DNA from 2 places in the Paenibacillus aurantiacus genome. Region 1 is predicted to be linked to the other one. Evidence: riboswitches for the same ligand, from Rfam matches in the RefSeq annotation. Region 1 holds a riboswitch; the other holds the start of a gene.
What was found. Region 1 has a riboswitch for cyclic di-GMP ahead of ACFFSY_RS34205 (PilZ domain-containing protein). Riboswitches for the same ligand answer to the same signal wherever they lie in the genome.
Positions count from the first base shown of each region.

Region 2: it holds a riboswitch for cyclic di-GMP, as region 1 does, so the genes downstream of both, ACFFSY_RS08140 (hypothetical protein) here and ACFFSY_RS34205 (PilZ domain-containing protein) in region 1, are expected to answer to the same signal.

Region 1 covers NZ_JBHMDO010000055.1:82,543-90,065, reverse strand. The annotation lists gene ACFFSY_RS34240 (Tex family protein) at 1-386, opposite strand, end outside; gene ACFFSY_RS34235 (MBL fold metallo-hydrolase) at 563-1,201, opposite strand; gene ACFFSY_RS34230 (thioredoxin family protein) at 1,207-1,773, opposite strand; gene uptA (undecaprenyl phosphate transporter UptA) at 1,866-2,474, opposite strand; gene ACFFSY_RS34220 (cupredoxin domain-containing protein) at 2,685-3,131, shown strand; gene ACFFSY_RS34215 (dehydrogenase) at 3,203-3,517, shown strand; gene ACFFSY_RS34210 (hypothetical protein) at 3,653-4,006, opposite strand; gene ACFFSY_RS34205 (PilZ domain-containing protein) at 4,218-4,934, opposite strand; cyclic di-GMP riboswitch class I at 5,024-5,118, opposite strand; gene ACFFSY_RS34200 (HD-GYP domain-containing protein) at 5,170-6,252, opposite strand; gene ACFFSY_RS34195 (GGDEF domain-containing protein) at 6,279-6,953, opposite strand.
Region 2 covers NZ_JBHMDO010000015.1:285,007-292,529, reverse strand. The annotation lists gene pelG (exopolysaccharide Pel transporter PelG) at 1-665, shown strand, start outside; gene ACFFSY_RS08155 (CotH kinase family protein) at 699-2,423, shown strand; gene ACFFSY_RS08150 (polyphosphate polymerase domain-containing protein) at 2,597-3,337, shown strand; gene ACFFSY_RS08145 (DUF4956 domain-containing protein) at 3,361-4,041, shown strand; gene ACFFSY_RS08140 (hypothetical protein) at 4,171-5,202, opposite strand; cyclic di-GMP riboswitch class I at 5,291-5,378, opposite strand; gene ACFFSY_RS08135 (DUF4832 domain-containing protein) at 5,537-6,949, opposite strand; gene ACFFSY_RS08130 (copper amine oxidase N-terminal domain-containing protein) at 6,994-7,523, opposite strand, start outside.

The DNA of each region.
Region 1 (7,523 bases):
CGCGGCTGGGACAGCAGCCACTGCGCGAGCGGCTCCAGCCCGCGCTCCTTCGCCACGCTCGCCCGCGTCTTCCGCTTCTGGCGATAGGGCCGGTACAGATCTTCCACCTCTTGCAGCTTCGCCGAAGCGACAATCGACGCTTTCAATTCATCCGTCAGCTTCCCCTGCTCGTCAATTAGGCGGATAACCTCGCGTTTGCGAAGCTCCAGATTCCGCATATATTGCAGCTTCTCTTCGATCGAGCGAAGCTCGTTCTCGTCCAGCTCGCCGGTCATCTCCTTGCGATAACGGGCTATGAACGGTATCGTATTGCCTTCATCCAGCAGCCCGACGGCCGCTTTGATCTTCGTCAGCGGCAAGCTCAGCTCAGCCGCGATCCGCTTCATGATCCGCTCCTGCTCTGCCGCTTTCTCCTCGGGCGTCAGCTCGGTCTTGCCGATGCCGTTATCCAGCTCTTCTTCCTTCGCGCGTTGCTTCGTCTCTGCCAATGATCCAAGCCTCCATCACAAGATTACATCCCGTCTTCTTACCCTCTACTTAAGGAGAAACCCCTACGCCCGGCTTAAGCCGGAACGTAAGGGTTGTTCGCCATTTCGAATCCGATCGTCGTCTGCGGGCCGTGTCCCGGATAGACGCGCGTGTTCGGGTTCAGCTTGTACAGCTTACCGCGGATCGAGTCGTACAAGTCGCGCTCGCGGCCGCCCGGCAGATCCGTACGCCCGACCGATTGACGGAACAGCACGTCCCCGCTGATCAGATGCTCGCCGCAGACCAAGCTTACGCTGCCCGGCGAGTGACCCGGCGTATGCAGCACCTCGAACGAGTGACCGATCAACGTCAGCTTCTGTCCGTCCGCCAGCGCGTGTTCAGCCGGCTCCGTCGTCAGCGGACCGGTAACGTCCGGCCAACGCGTCGAACCATTCTTCTTCGCATCCGTCAGCCAGTCCGCCTCCAGATCGTGCAGATAGACAGGACACTTCAGCGCCTTGCGCGCCTCGTCCACGCCGCCCATATGGTCGAAATGCGCGTGCGTAAGCACGATCGCCTCGATCGTCAAGCCAAGCGTCGCGATCCGGTCCAGCAATCGCTTCGGCCCCATGCCGGGATCGACGACGAAGCCGCGCGTGCCGGTTTCTTCGATTACCAAATAACAATTCGTCTGCAAAGGTCCAAGGGAGAACGTTTCGATTTTCAGCGTCATATCCCTTACACCTTGGCGAGCAACTCGCGAAGCTCGGTTACGATCGTCTGCTGATAATCGGTGCCATCGCCGTAGCGGCGTCCCATCTCTTGGCGCGTCTCGGCGAGCTTCTCCTGGTAATCGGCAGCCTCGCGGTCCGGATTCGCCTGCTTGAAGGCAATCATCGCTTCCTGCACGTGTGCCGGACGCGGTCCCCACTGGCCGAGCACGTCGCCTTCGGCGTTCGCCGCGATGACGATCGGAATCGAACGTCCGCCCATCGTCAGGAATTCGTCCATCGTATCCAGATGCTCTTCCATGATCAAGACTTCTACCGGAAGGCCAGAATGCTCAAGCGCCTTGAACACGACCGGCACGTTGCGCACGACGTCGCCGCACCACTCGGCCATCAAGATCAGGATGCGCAGGTCGCCGCGGTTCCGCAGTCCTGCGAAGAACGCGCGGTCTTCTTCGCTGTGCCACTCGAACCGATTGCTCCAATCCTCGAACGCTTCCTTATTCTTCTGCATACCGTCAATAAACTGCTGCGGACTAATGCCTTTGTTCAGCTTGTTCGCTACGTTCTTGCTCATCGGTATCCCTCCTGGGAAATGATCGTTATGTACGAGTCAATCGTTGATCCAACTTCTCTCCATTGTACCAAACCCGGAGCTACGGCACCAAATTATACCGTTTTGCCGCGCTTACGAAGCGTCTTGAACAGGACGTACACGACCAACAGCGCAATCGCGATCAGCAGCGCAGGCTGTACATAAGGCCCGGCCTTCTCATCGATATTCTCCCATTGGTCGCCGAGCGAATTGCCCAAGTACACGAACAGGATCGACCACGGGATCGATGCAAGCAGCGTCAAGATCGTGAACAGACCGAAATTCATGCGCGCCATGCCGGCCGGAATCGAGATCGCTTGGCGCATAACCGGTACGAACCGGGCCGTGAAGACGATGCCGGAGCCGTATTTATTGAACCATTTCTCCGCCGTATCCAAGTGCTTCGGCGAAATTTTGATGAACTTGCCGTATTTTTCAAAGAATGGCCTGCCGGCAAATCTGCCGATCGCATATAGTATCCACTGTTGGATGACCGCGCCGATCGTTCCGCAAATAACCGCGGCCAGGAAGGTAATCTCGCCCTTGTACACCAGGTAGCCGCCGAACGCCAGCACGATTTCGCTCGGGATGACTTCGATCGCAAGACCGATGATAATGCCCCAATAACCTAACTCCTCAATCCAGTGCAACGCGGTGGTTGCAAGCTCGTGAATCCACTCCATTCTCCGTCTCCTATCATTTCTAAATTTGAACGCTTCTGTCTCTATCGGTATTCTAGCACATCAGGTGGCATGCCTCCATAAGACCATACACACAATAAAGTGACAATTCCGTCACATCGCACGAATGCTGCCAAAAACCGGTAGACATGCCTGAACAAGCCCGTGCATAGACTAGCTGTGTTTAATACGAAGAAAGCAGGTGGGCGTTGCATGACCAACATTTTCGTCATTACCAAAAAACAACTCAAGCTGTTCGCGGTTTTGCTCCTAGCCGTCGTTGTCGCGGTCGTATGCTTCAAGTGGAACCAGTCGCAGGCCGCCATGGCGACGCCTAGCCAGACGCGCGTCATGCATCTGGTCACAGGGGAATTCGAGGCGCGCGACGCCGGCGGCAAAAAGATCGAAGCCTATCTCTGGTCGCCGAGCAGCATCTTCGTGAGCTCCGGCGAGGAAGTCGAGCTGCATCTAACGGGCATCAGCGGCGAAACGCATCCGTTCGTCATCGAAGGACTCGGCGTCCAAGGGACGGTGGAGAAAGGCAAAACGACGGTCGTCAAATTCAAGGCGGAGAAGAAAGGCACCTATCCGATCATCTGCCAAACGCACGATACGCGCGAGCATAACGGTCCGATGGTTGGCTACATTTACGTGCAATAGAGGCTGGGCCCGGGCAGGTGACCATTCGGCAGCCGCTCGCATATATAGGGGAATGAGAGGAGTCGGTCACGATGAAACCATCCCCCCCTTCCAAACATGCGGCCGGGCTGCCGACCGCGCGCAAAATCCGGCGTGCCTGCGACAATGAGCTGTACCGGACCGTCAAGCGTCTGAACGTCTACGTCTCCAAAGAAAAGCTCGAAGCGGCGGAGAAGCTGTACTTCAAGAAAGTAGCCCTCAATCTCCCCTGGATTGCGGAGAACCAAAGCAACCGCCGCAAACTCGCCGACTGGTGGGACGAGAACGTCAGCGCGGAGATCGCCGAATTGTGGGACGTCGACTTGGCCAAACTCCAGGCGGCCTTCCGCGAAGCGTTCGGCGGTTAGCCCCCTTTCCGTAGTCAGAGCTAGACATGCCAAATGGCGCCGCAGGCCTCATGCCTGTGGCGCCATTGTGCATTGCAGCGAAGATGGACTATGCGTTCGCCGCAACGGACCGTCGGCGATGCGGAGCCGCAGCCCCTAGCCGATGACGGCGAATGCCTCCGAACCCGCCGGAATGCTCCGGGAACGGAATTGCACGCCGTGCGTGTTAAAGATGCGGATCGTCAGATTGGACGTCGTCAGCACGCCGACGTTGCCGAACTGCACAACGCCGAAATTGTCAAAAAAAGCGGTCGAGACCAGCGTGTTGTTTCGGAATAGGCGGGCGAAAAATCCTCTCGTGTTGAACGTGACGCCGTTGTTCTGGACCCACAGCACCGTCAACCGGTTCAAGTAGACGGCTTTCGCGCTTCCGGTCGGGATTTTGGCCGTACGGATGACCCTCCCCTTGCTGGATGCGAGACGCTTCGGTTTTACTCGAGTCGATGCCATTCTCCAACTCCTCCTCTTGCGTTTCCTTCAGCATATGCTAGGGAAACAAGAGCGGCCCGGACGAACGCACGCAGCCTCTTACCTATTTTGTCAGGTTCGGCAGGCGGGAGATTTATCGGCTATCGACATCTGACTAGCAAATAAAAAAAGGAAACGCGGCCGCAGCCGGTTCCCTTGATTCCCCAATCCACGTTCATGTCGGGCGAACGGCTTACATGCGCTCCAGCGACTTGCGCTTCTCCTTGATCCGGTAATAATTCGATACTTGCTCGCGGATCAAGAACGCGCGAAGCATCCTCGTCTGCAGCTCGTTCAACCCCACGAAGCGCGCGCCGTAGAAGCAATATTCCCCTTCCAACTCGCGCCGCACGATCTCCAGCTGGCAGCTGAGCTCATGACCCAGCGAGACGACCGCCGGCAGGATCTCGCCGATGCCAAGCGTCACGTTATGCACGGCTTCGAACCCGATGCCGCTGAGCGACACATTCCTCGTCTTGAATACCGCCGCCGGCTCCTCGTCGATGTCGTCCGCGCCTTCCGCCCCGGTTGCCTGTGTGCTTGGCTGAATCTTCCCGTCCAGCCGGACCTCGACGCGGGTCGCCTCCCGCTTCTCCTCCAGCCCCGCCAGCGACTTGGGCGGCAGCAGCACAGCCAGCGACCCTTCCGCCACCGCGATAACGGTGGATTGCAGCCGCTGGATGCCAACCGGCGAATAGAGCGTAAGATGAACCGGGTCTCCCAGATGGAACGACTTGAACTCGGACATTTCGATCTCCAGCATCTCGCCTTCCACATGGGTGACCAGACCCGTGGATACGTACCCGTCCTTCTCGACGACCGTTCTGCTATCGAGCAGCGCCTGCAGGGGATACGTCGTCATTTCTTTGCCGTACACGCCGGATTGTTCAACTCTAGATGCTCTCGTCATGATGTGGTGTGCCTCCGTGAATACAAAATAAAAAAGCCGCTTCCTGGAACTTGAGCCGCCTTCGTCATCCTGTACACGGATGCCCTCGCTTCGGCGGCCAGGCTGTCGTTGTCCGCGATGCACGCGAACGGTAGACCCTTTAGCTTTGCGTCCTTGCCTTTCAGCAAGTTTGCCTTTGTCGTGCATTCAATTGTCCACGCGGTTCGCGTGTCTTCGCCAACGCTTCGCGCCGCGGTTAAACTTCCTTGACGATGAGCAAGTTGTTGGAATCCTTCAGTTCGATCTCGTACGCCGCCGCCGGCGGGTTGCCGTCCGCTTCCCGAATGATTCTCACCGTCGGACGGTGGACGGCCAGCGGGTTGTTGGCGGATACGACAGCGATCTGGCCGGAGCTTAACAGCACGGTCGTCGCAATCGGATAGATGGAGATGTGTTTACAGAACATTTTGATCAAATTCACGTCGAAGTACGTATTGCCCGCCGCGAACAAAAACTCGATCGCTTCCGTCGGCGTATACCGTTTGCGGTGCGGTCTCGGCGAGGTCAGCGCGTCGTAAACGTCCGCGATGGCGATGATCTGGGCGTATTCGTGAATGTCGTTGCCTTTGATCCCGCGGGGATACCCGCTTCCGTCGAACCGCTCGTGATGTTGGAACGCGCAGTGCGCCGACAACAACGATACGTCGTGCTGCGCGCGAAGCAGGTTGAACCCATCCTCCGCATGCTTCTGAACCGAGCCACGCTCCGTGTCGCTCAAGAACGCCGCCTTGTTCAGCAGTTCCTTCGGCACTTGCGTCATGCCGATATCGAACAGTAAAGCACCGACGCCCAGCTCCTCCAGCTGATTGCGGTTGTATCCTTTGGCCACGCCCATAATGCCGGCGAGTATAGCGACATTAACCGAATGATTGAAGAGATAAGAGTCCATCGCTTGAATATTCGTCAAGCTGACCAACATGTCTTGCCGTGCAGACAGGTCCTGCATCATCTGACCGAATACCGTGCGGAACGTGCGTCCAAGCTCCGGGGCGACCGTGCGCCCTTTGGTCTTGTGCGTATCCATGAGCGTCGTCATCGTCTTGTGGACTTCGTTCATCGCCTTGCGGCGCGTCTCGTCCTGAATCGCCGAGCTTGGCTCCAGATCCTCGGTCATGTCATCTTGGATATAGAGCATGTCGATGCCCAAATTCTCCAGCCTGTCGATAAATCGTTGGGTTAACTCGACGCCTTCCCCCAGCAGAACATTGCCATTCTCTTGAAAGACGGTGCGCCCCAGTTTGTCCCCCGGCCTTACCGAGGAAATATGCGCTTTTCTCATTTGCCATTCCGCCTTTGATTGCCTGTTTATTGTGCCATTGCCTGCGCCGATTCCTGTTCGGCTTGGTCTCGTTTGGCCAACAGCTTGTCTGCATACATCCTTGTATCGGCAATCTGCGCAAGCTGGCTGATCTGAGCGCCGTCAGCCGGATAGGCGGCCACTCCAGCCGATACGGCAAGCCGGATTCCCGTACGCAGCGAGGCATATTCCAGTCGCTCGCGAACGCTGCGCAGCAGCGTGGCGACCGCCTTGTCGTCGGCATAGGGGCAGATGACCATGAACTCATCGCCGCCCCACCGCGCCACGATCTCCCCGCACTCCGCGCAATGTCGAAGCGCCAGCGCGACCTCACGGATCGCCGCGTCGCCTTTGGCATGGCCGAGCGAATCGTTGACTTGCTTGAAATCGTTGACATCGAGCAGTATGATGGCCATCCGCTTACGCTGTTTACTGGCACGTGCCGTCAATTTGACGAATCCCGTCTCCACGAAGCGCCGATTGTAAGCGCCTGTCAGCGGGTCCATGACAGACAGCCGGGCCAGCCGGTCATACTTCCAACCTAGCCACCAGCCAGCGGGGACGGAGACGGCGGCAAACATCAGCGCGCCGGCGCAAGCCCGAAGCAGATGACTTTCCTCGGGCCAAAGCCCGTAAAGCGCGGCGCCGCCGGACAAGCCGACCGCGGCCGCTATTGCTGTCATTCTACCTCGATACGCCACCCGTCTCCCTCTCCTTCTCATCGCTCGACTACCTGATTGCAACCCTTCTTCGCGCCAATCCCTTCTCGGGGACGAAGGGGAACTGTCAGTCCCGCGGGGATCGATTCGAACGCCCCTTGCCCTCCCGCGAGCCTCGCTTCGCCGGAAGAATGTCCAGCACGTCGCACACGGCCCGGGAAGACTGCGAACGAACCGAATTTATAGATGATGAAACCTGTCGTTCGACTTCGAAATCGGGCAGAAGCAGTCGTTCGGAATCGCTTCCAACAATTCCCTTAGGCGTCGACAGTTAAGCGATAAGCAGCTAGCATGCGCAAAGAATTACGTTCCGCCAGCGGCGCAAAATCAGCGCGCCGGCCTTCTCTATATCATCGGCCATCGCATCACGCAGAAGCAGCAGGGATGCTCTATGCAGTAAGAGGATAACGTTATGGACAACGATAGGAACAAGAATCTCAAAAGAACGAGGAACAGACAGCAATCCACCCCTGCCGTCAGTCCCGAAACGATCGTCCCACATCTGAATTAACGGATTTTTCCTAGGACTTCGCG
Region 2 (7,523 bases), on a different contig from region 1:
CCGGCCATAAGGTGGCGGGCTATTTCCGGATGGCGCCGGAGTACGATATCGCCGTGTTCTATAGCTTTATTTCGGCAGTGCCGACGCTGATTCTCTTCGCAGTCGGTTTGGAGACGGCCTTCTATCCAAGGTTCAAGTCGTACTACTCGGCGATTCTGTCGCGCGGGTCGATCTCGGAGATCGACGGGGCGAGAAAATCGATCTATCAGATCATCTCCCAGCAGCTTTCCATTATTATGGGGGTGCAGCTGTTCTTCTCGATCATGGCGATCGCGATGGGGATTCGTTTCCTGCCGCTTATCGGTTTCACCTCGGCGCAGATCGACGTATATAACATTTTGGTTATGGGCTTTTATTCGTATATTATTTTCACGATCGTCACGCTCATTCTGCTCTATTTCGATGATCGCAAAGGCGTATTGCTGCTGTCGGCGGCATTCCTGCTGCTCAACACGCTGTTCACGATCCTGTCGGTGTTCATGGGCGAGCAGGGCCTTTCCTTCTTCGTCGCCGCTTTCATAACGCTGCTGTTTGCACTAGCGCGGCTGATCTACCTGCTGCGCAATCTCAACTATTACACGTTCAGCGCTCAGCCGCTGATTGCCAAAGAGTACGACAACCGTTATACGCGCATTCTGAAACACAATCATTCGGTAGACGAGTAGGACAAGAAGAGCGTTTTTTTGTAGGAGGAGAACATGAATATAAGAAAGAAAGGCATCATCGCCTGCTGTACGGGAGCGTTATTGGTCGGACTTATGAGCGGCTGCGCAACGACGGAGACGGAAGAAGCGGCGAATGCGAGCGTAGAGACGCCAGACAGCAAGATCGAACTGGCGGCGGCGTACAGCACGAAGTTGGTTGAGGATCGCTCCGTGTACGCGGACGATCAGCCGGGTACCGTGGTGGATTTTTATATCACGGTCTCGGATACGAACTTGACGGCGGAGCATCCGATCACGTGGAAGCAATTGAATAGCATCAACAGCAAGGCGGAGAATACGGAAGATAAGACGATGGAAGTCATCTTGCAAGAAGGCGATGACAATGGCGCTAAGTCAGGTTCCTTCGGGTACGGCGCAACGCATCCGAATGCCGAGATCAGTCTGCGCGGCAACTCATCGATACGGGCTGACCAGAAAGCCTACAAGCTGAAATTATATGATCAAGCGGGCCTGTGGCGAGGCCAAACCACGGTTAACTTGATTAAGCATGCCTATGATTTTACCCGGATGCGTAACAAGCTCAGCTTCGACTTGTTTAGGCAGGTGCCGGATTTCACGAGCTTGCGGACGCAATTCGTGCATTTGCACGTAAAAGACCTGACGAGCAGCATAGCAGGCTATCAGGATTACGGATTGTACACCCAGATCGAACAGCCGAACAAGAAGTTTCTGAAGTCGCACGGTTTGGATCCGAACGGGCATTTGTACAAGGCTACCAACTTCGAGTTTCTTCGTTATCCAGATGCATTGAAGGCGAAGGATGATCCGGAGTACAACGACGCCAAGTTCCAAAGCATTATGGAAGTGAAGGGCAACGAGGACAACACCAAGCTGCTTGCCATGCTAGACGACGTCAATAATTTGTCATTGGACATCAACGACGTATTCGATCGCTATTTCGATCGGGACAATTTCTTGACTTGGATGAGCATCAATATTTTGACGGATGACATCGATACGAATACGCAGAACTTCTACTTGTATTCGCCGCTCAACTCGGAGAAGTGGTTCTTCCTTCCTTGGGACTACGACGGAGCATGGGGCTATAACGAGTTCGAGGGCATCGACGATGGCGGACGGGCGAAATGGCAGCGCGGGATCGCAAACTATTGGGGCAGCAAGCTGCAGAACCGATTCTTTAAGGATCCAGCCAATGTGCAGCAGCTTCTCGCCAAAATGGAGGAGGTCAAAACCTACTTCAGCCCCGAGAAAACGACCGCGCTCATCGATCTTTATAAGCCGATCGTGAATCAATATGTCAGACGGGTACCGGATCTGACGACCTTGCACTATCCGTATGCCAAGTGGAACAATGAAGTGGACCGGATGAAGCAATTGCCGGTCGTCAATGAGCAAAATTTTCTGAAGGCGCTGGAGAACCCGATGCCGTTCTTCCTTGGGGAGCCGGAGCTGAAAGACGGCAAGTGGGAATTCCGATGGGATGCTTCCTATGATTTGCAGGGCGATGATTTGACGTATACGTTCATGCTCGCCAAAGAGCCGAGTTTCGCGCGGCCGATCGTCAAAAAGGAAAATTACCAATGGAATTCAATTTCAGTGGATAAACTGGCCAAAGGCCACTACTTCCTCAAAGTGCTGTCGAAGGACAGCAAGGGGAACGACGTTACGGCATTCGATATGTACCAGGACGTGGATGGGGAAGAGTTTTTCGGCGTGAAAGACTTCTATGTGGACTAAAAGGCGGCTGATGGCGTCCCGCATCTGGAAAGATGGGGCGGATCGGTTGAAGATTGGCTCCAGCAAACGAGAAAGCGCAAGGATTATGCATCGCGGCCTCAGTCGGGCACTTATCGCACAGCTCAAGCAGCAGTTCGATCTTAGCGACCGCGATCTCCAGAAGTACGGACTACATGAGGATCAGCGAGGAAAGGCAGCGTGAGGGCATGCAATTCGCCGGCAAGAAGCTCCGCCACGAAATGAAGTATTACATTCATTATCATGAATATTTGGGATTGCGCGAGCGGGTTGGCGCCGTGTTGACCATGGACAAGAACTCAATCGGACGAGATGGTTACCATATTCGCAGCCTCTATTTCGACAATATGCATGAGGCGGCGCTTAACGACAAGAACGACGGCATCTTTCAACGGAAGAAATACCGGATTCGCATCTATAACAAGAGTGACCGCGTGATTAAGCTGGAACGCAAGAGTAAGTATCACGAATATATCGCCAAAGAGTCGGCCAGCATGACCAGGGAAGAGTACGACCGCATTATCGCAGGGGACTGGGAGTTTCTGCGGAATTCAGAGAGCCCGCTGGCGCGCGATTTCTATTTCGACAACAAGCATGGCTTGCTTAAACCGGCAGTTGTCGTGGATTACCAGCGGGAAGCGTACATTTTCCCGGTCAGCGACGTGCGGATTACGTTCGATAAGAGCCTGAAGGGAAGCATTCAGTCGCTCGATATTTTTGATCCGAACTTGCCGATGGTGGAGTCGATCGAAGGGCCGAAGACGATATTGGAAGTGAAGTACAATCAGTTTCTTCCGGATTTCGTGTATGGCTTGATCCAGATGTCTGCCGCGAATCGTTCTACCATTTCCAAGTATGTCATCTGCAGAGAAAGAAGAAAAAGTTACGCGGACTAGCGTCAGGGGGAGCAATTGCCAACATGGGAGATCAACTGAATTTTCAAGAAGTATTCAAGAAAAGCATAATAGAAATGGAAGCCTTCAAGCAGGTGTCGATCCTCGAGATCGTCATCGGGCTGCTCATTTCCTTCGTGCTCGGCATGTTTATTTATTGGACGTACTACAAGACGTTCCGAGGCGTCGTGTATAGCCACAACTACAACCTGACTTTCGTCATTATGACGATGCTGACGACGATTGTCATCATGACGATCAGCACCAATATCGTGCTCTCGCTCGGCATGGTCGGCGCGCTCAGTATCGTTCGTTTCCGGACGGCCGTGAAAGATCCGCTCGACATCATGTTCATGTTCTGGGCCATTACGGTCGGAATCGCGACTGGCGCCAAGATCTACCCGATTGCGATAATCGGTTCTCTCGCGATCAGTGCCGTGCTATTCTTCTTGTCGAAGCGCAAAAGAAAAGACGCTCCATACCTGCTCATCGTCAATTACGAAGAGCGTGCCAGCGATCAGGTGAAAATTGTGCTGCGTAAAATGAAGTATGTGTTGAAATCGAAAACCGTTCGCAAAGACCAGACCGAAATGACGGTTGAACTTCGGCTGCGGGATGACAATACCGCCTTCGTCAGCGAAATCTCCGCGATCGACGGCGTGAAAGACGCGGTTTTGGTTAGCTACAATGGCGATTACGCGCCGTGAACCATCGGCAATCGGCTATTATGCGCGGTGCGCGTATAACTGGCGCATATGCAGGATAAACAAAAGAACCGTCCATCGACGCGATCGTCGATGGACGGTTCTTTATTTGTCTTAAGCTAACGCTGGTTACTATTGACGGAAGTTCCACCAGTGCGAACTCGGTTCGTTATGGATCGTATAACCCGCACGCTTGAACTCGGTCAGCGTGGCGTTAGTTGTATAGCTGGATGAACTGGATACGAGTGTCTTGTAGTTCGGATTGTAAGCATGATCCTTAACTAAGAAGCGGTTCGTGCCGCTTGCGCTATAGTTGGCGGCGCTTAGGCCGTATCCATCCAGGCCGAACAGCAGCGAGCCTACTTCCATCATCTCGAAATACTTGCGAATTTGCGCATCCGTACGCGTTACATAATCTACGACGTTGATTGCCATCATTTTAACGCCGAGCGTTTTCTTATAATTCATGGCTTTATCGCCGCGTTGTTTGATGTACTTCCCAATCGCATAACCGCTATTGCTCACGTAAGTGGAGGAGCTCGTTACCGTATTAAGAATGAAGCTCTCCAGCAAGTAGTAATCGTTAGGACCCATGCGAGTGGCAATGCCGCTTGGGTTGTAGGCGGCGTTCACTTCGCTGCCCATCACGTCTTCGGGCTTCCAGGCATTCACGAAACCGCTAAGCTGGTTGCTGTGCAGGTAGTCCAGCATCAGGTTGAGGCGGGCGCGCGGCGTTTGGAAATCGTAGCCGGCGTCGTCAAGGAAAATACCGCTTACTCCCATGCTCTTCCACTGCGTGACTTTCGTCTGCATGACATCGATGGTGTAGTTATACGTGGTCACGCCCAAGTCGACATAACCGAAAAATTTCATGGACGGGTGAATCGATTTCGCCAGGCCGATAATATTCCGTGTCGAAACGTTATAAGCATGGGAGGGGCTTTCCAGACCCGCGCCGAGTACGACGTAGTCGTATTTGGCGAAAATCGCGGCAGCCGCGGCATCGTCGCGCACGTTATTGATCAGTTTCGGCGTCGCGTAGTAGATGAGCAGCTTGCTGCCGGTTCCGCTGGAATAGGATTCCGCGGAAGCGCCGACCGGTTGCGTCGTAACCAGGAACATCAATGCGAGCAAAGCGATAAACCAATTTTTTGTTTTCATCATGACCATGCACCCTCTTCTATGTAATGAATAGAAAAGAAAACAGATCCCGGGTTGTCCGGGATCTGTCGGTGTACAGGTCCGATACAACTTCGGTAACTGGCTGGCATCGCCGGCATGCGGCGGAAGCCCCTATAGTTTTGCGTCACTGGGTTTCCCCAGGTTTGCCTTTTCGGTTTTCTAAAGTAAAGATAATATATTCCAGCAAATTCTAACATGAGTCTTAGAGACTAATGTGACGAATAGTAACGTAAAACAGGTAGTCATTAAGAACTATTTATATGGAAAATAAGGGTTAAAGGCCATGTTCAATCCCAATCTTAGGCGGTGTATGCCTTTATTCGCCGGTAATCGTCACGGTACCCAGGGAAAAACGTCCGTCTGTTCTTCTGCCCTCGATCGCGAAATCGACGCCTGGGACTCCCGTATCAGGGTCTAAAATCGCGGCCGTCACGGTATATTCACCTGGAGGCAGATTGTTCGGGACAGGCAGCTCGGACGAGACTTGCGAGACGCCGGGGAGCCAAGTTCGAATATCCGCGCTAGTCTTCACCGAAGTACGGATGCTGCCATTGTCGTCGGCCAGAGACAATTCCAATGGCCAATCGAAATAGAAGGGTGCTACGCCGCGGTTGTTCACGCTGAGTTCGACCTTCAACTTGCCGCCCGGCTGTGCCTCTTCCTCATGGGATTCTTCCGCAATGACGAAACGATAGCCGATCGTCGTCAGGAAGCGGTCGATATTGCGCTGCATAGCCCCACCAGCGGGCTCTGTCGTCGGCGCGAAAGGACCGAGCCAAGAGACATGGGTTGCTTTGGCCTCGCGGATCGCTTCCTCAATGCTGCCATCCGAGAGCAGTCCCGACGTTCCGGCGAACTCCCCGCCGCTCGGCGCCTTTGTCCAGAAATCCGGCATGGCGGGCTCCTCTTCGTCGGTAAGCCAGTTCGTATAGCCTTTCGTGTACCAGCCGAGCATTCCTTCCTCCATCGTCGCGTCTTCCCTGCCGAAGGAGTCATTGAACAGACCCATGCCATTACGCAGCGCGATTTCATGCGGCCGGCGCATAAGAAGCGGCTTGTCCGTAAAATAGTCGACGTAAGGCTGTACATACTGATCGGTGACGTTATGAGTCGGGAATGGGATATGCTTGGCGACGACATCCCCGTCATACGTATGCCACTCGCCCCAGTGTCCGACGCTGCCGATTTGTACGAAGGCGATCAAAGGGTCGTCGTTGTAGCGTGCCGCCACCTGCTTGATCAGCTCCCGGTGGTATTGAATGAGTACCGGGTTCGTATAATCAGGACTGAATCCACGCCCATACTCCGTATTGTAGGCGGTGCCGCGCTTACGGGTCTCCTCATACAGCCAATCGGGAATATCCTTATGGGCCGTGTCGCGAGGGTAATCCAATATGATGCGAACGACCAGCCTAACCCCCTGCGCCCGCCAGCGTTCGAAATTGAATTTGCGCTCGATCTCGGTGAAGGCATATTGGCCTTTGAGCGGCTCGAGATCCGCCCACGTCAGATTCACATGCGCGAGACGGACCGGCTGGGTAGCGGTATCGTAACGGGCGTCCGCCACGAACCCCATGAATGGGTTGTTGAGCACCTGGGTGGTCTCGATGGGGACGAACGATTGCCGCTGGACCGGGTCTTCCGCGAAAAGTTGACGAATCGCGACGGCGAGCAGAAGCAGCAGTACGACAATGAGGGCGGCGATTTTGAAGCTGCGATGATGAATCAAGTTGTTTCCTCCTCAGAATTCGCTAAGCGGGGCACAAGCCCGGATTATGGCGAGAAAATCTGGATCGTCGATGTCTTCTCCCAGATTACAGTCGCGCCCAGCGACTCGCCAATAAACCGCAAGGGCACGAATACGGCCGAGTTCACGATCACGGGCGGCTGGGAAAGGGCGATGGTGCGCGAGCCGATCTTGGCCCCCGCGCTCCCGACGGTCAGCTTGACGACGACGCCGTCTCGCGAAGCGGTAATAGTGCCGCTGTCCGCATTCCATCGAACATCGGCCTTCAGTCCTTCGAATATGCCGCGAAGGGGAACGAGCGTCACGCCGCTGCGAATGAAAGGCCGTTGTCCGTAAAATTGCTCCCGTCCATCGATCAGCACGCGTGGCGCAGCGTTCTTCTCCCGGATGCCGATGATGCCCAGCAGGCCGGATTGGCACGCCGCGTCGCCGGAAGGCGCGACTTTACATGACATGCGGCTGCCTGCCGGTAACGCGATTTGGAGCCGGTAGCGAAGTTGGCCCTGCGCGGTGAGCGAGTACCAGCCGCCGGATTGGTCCTGCGCGTACAAATTAC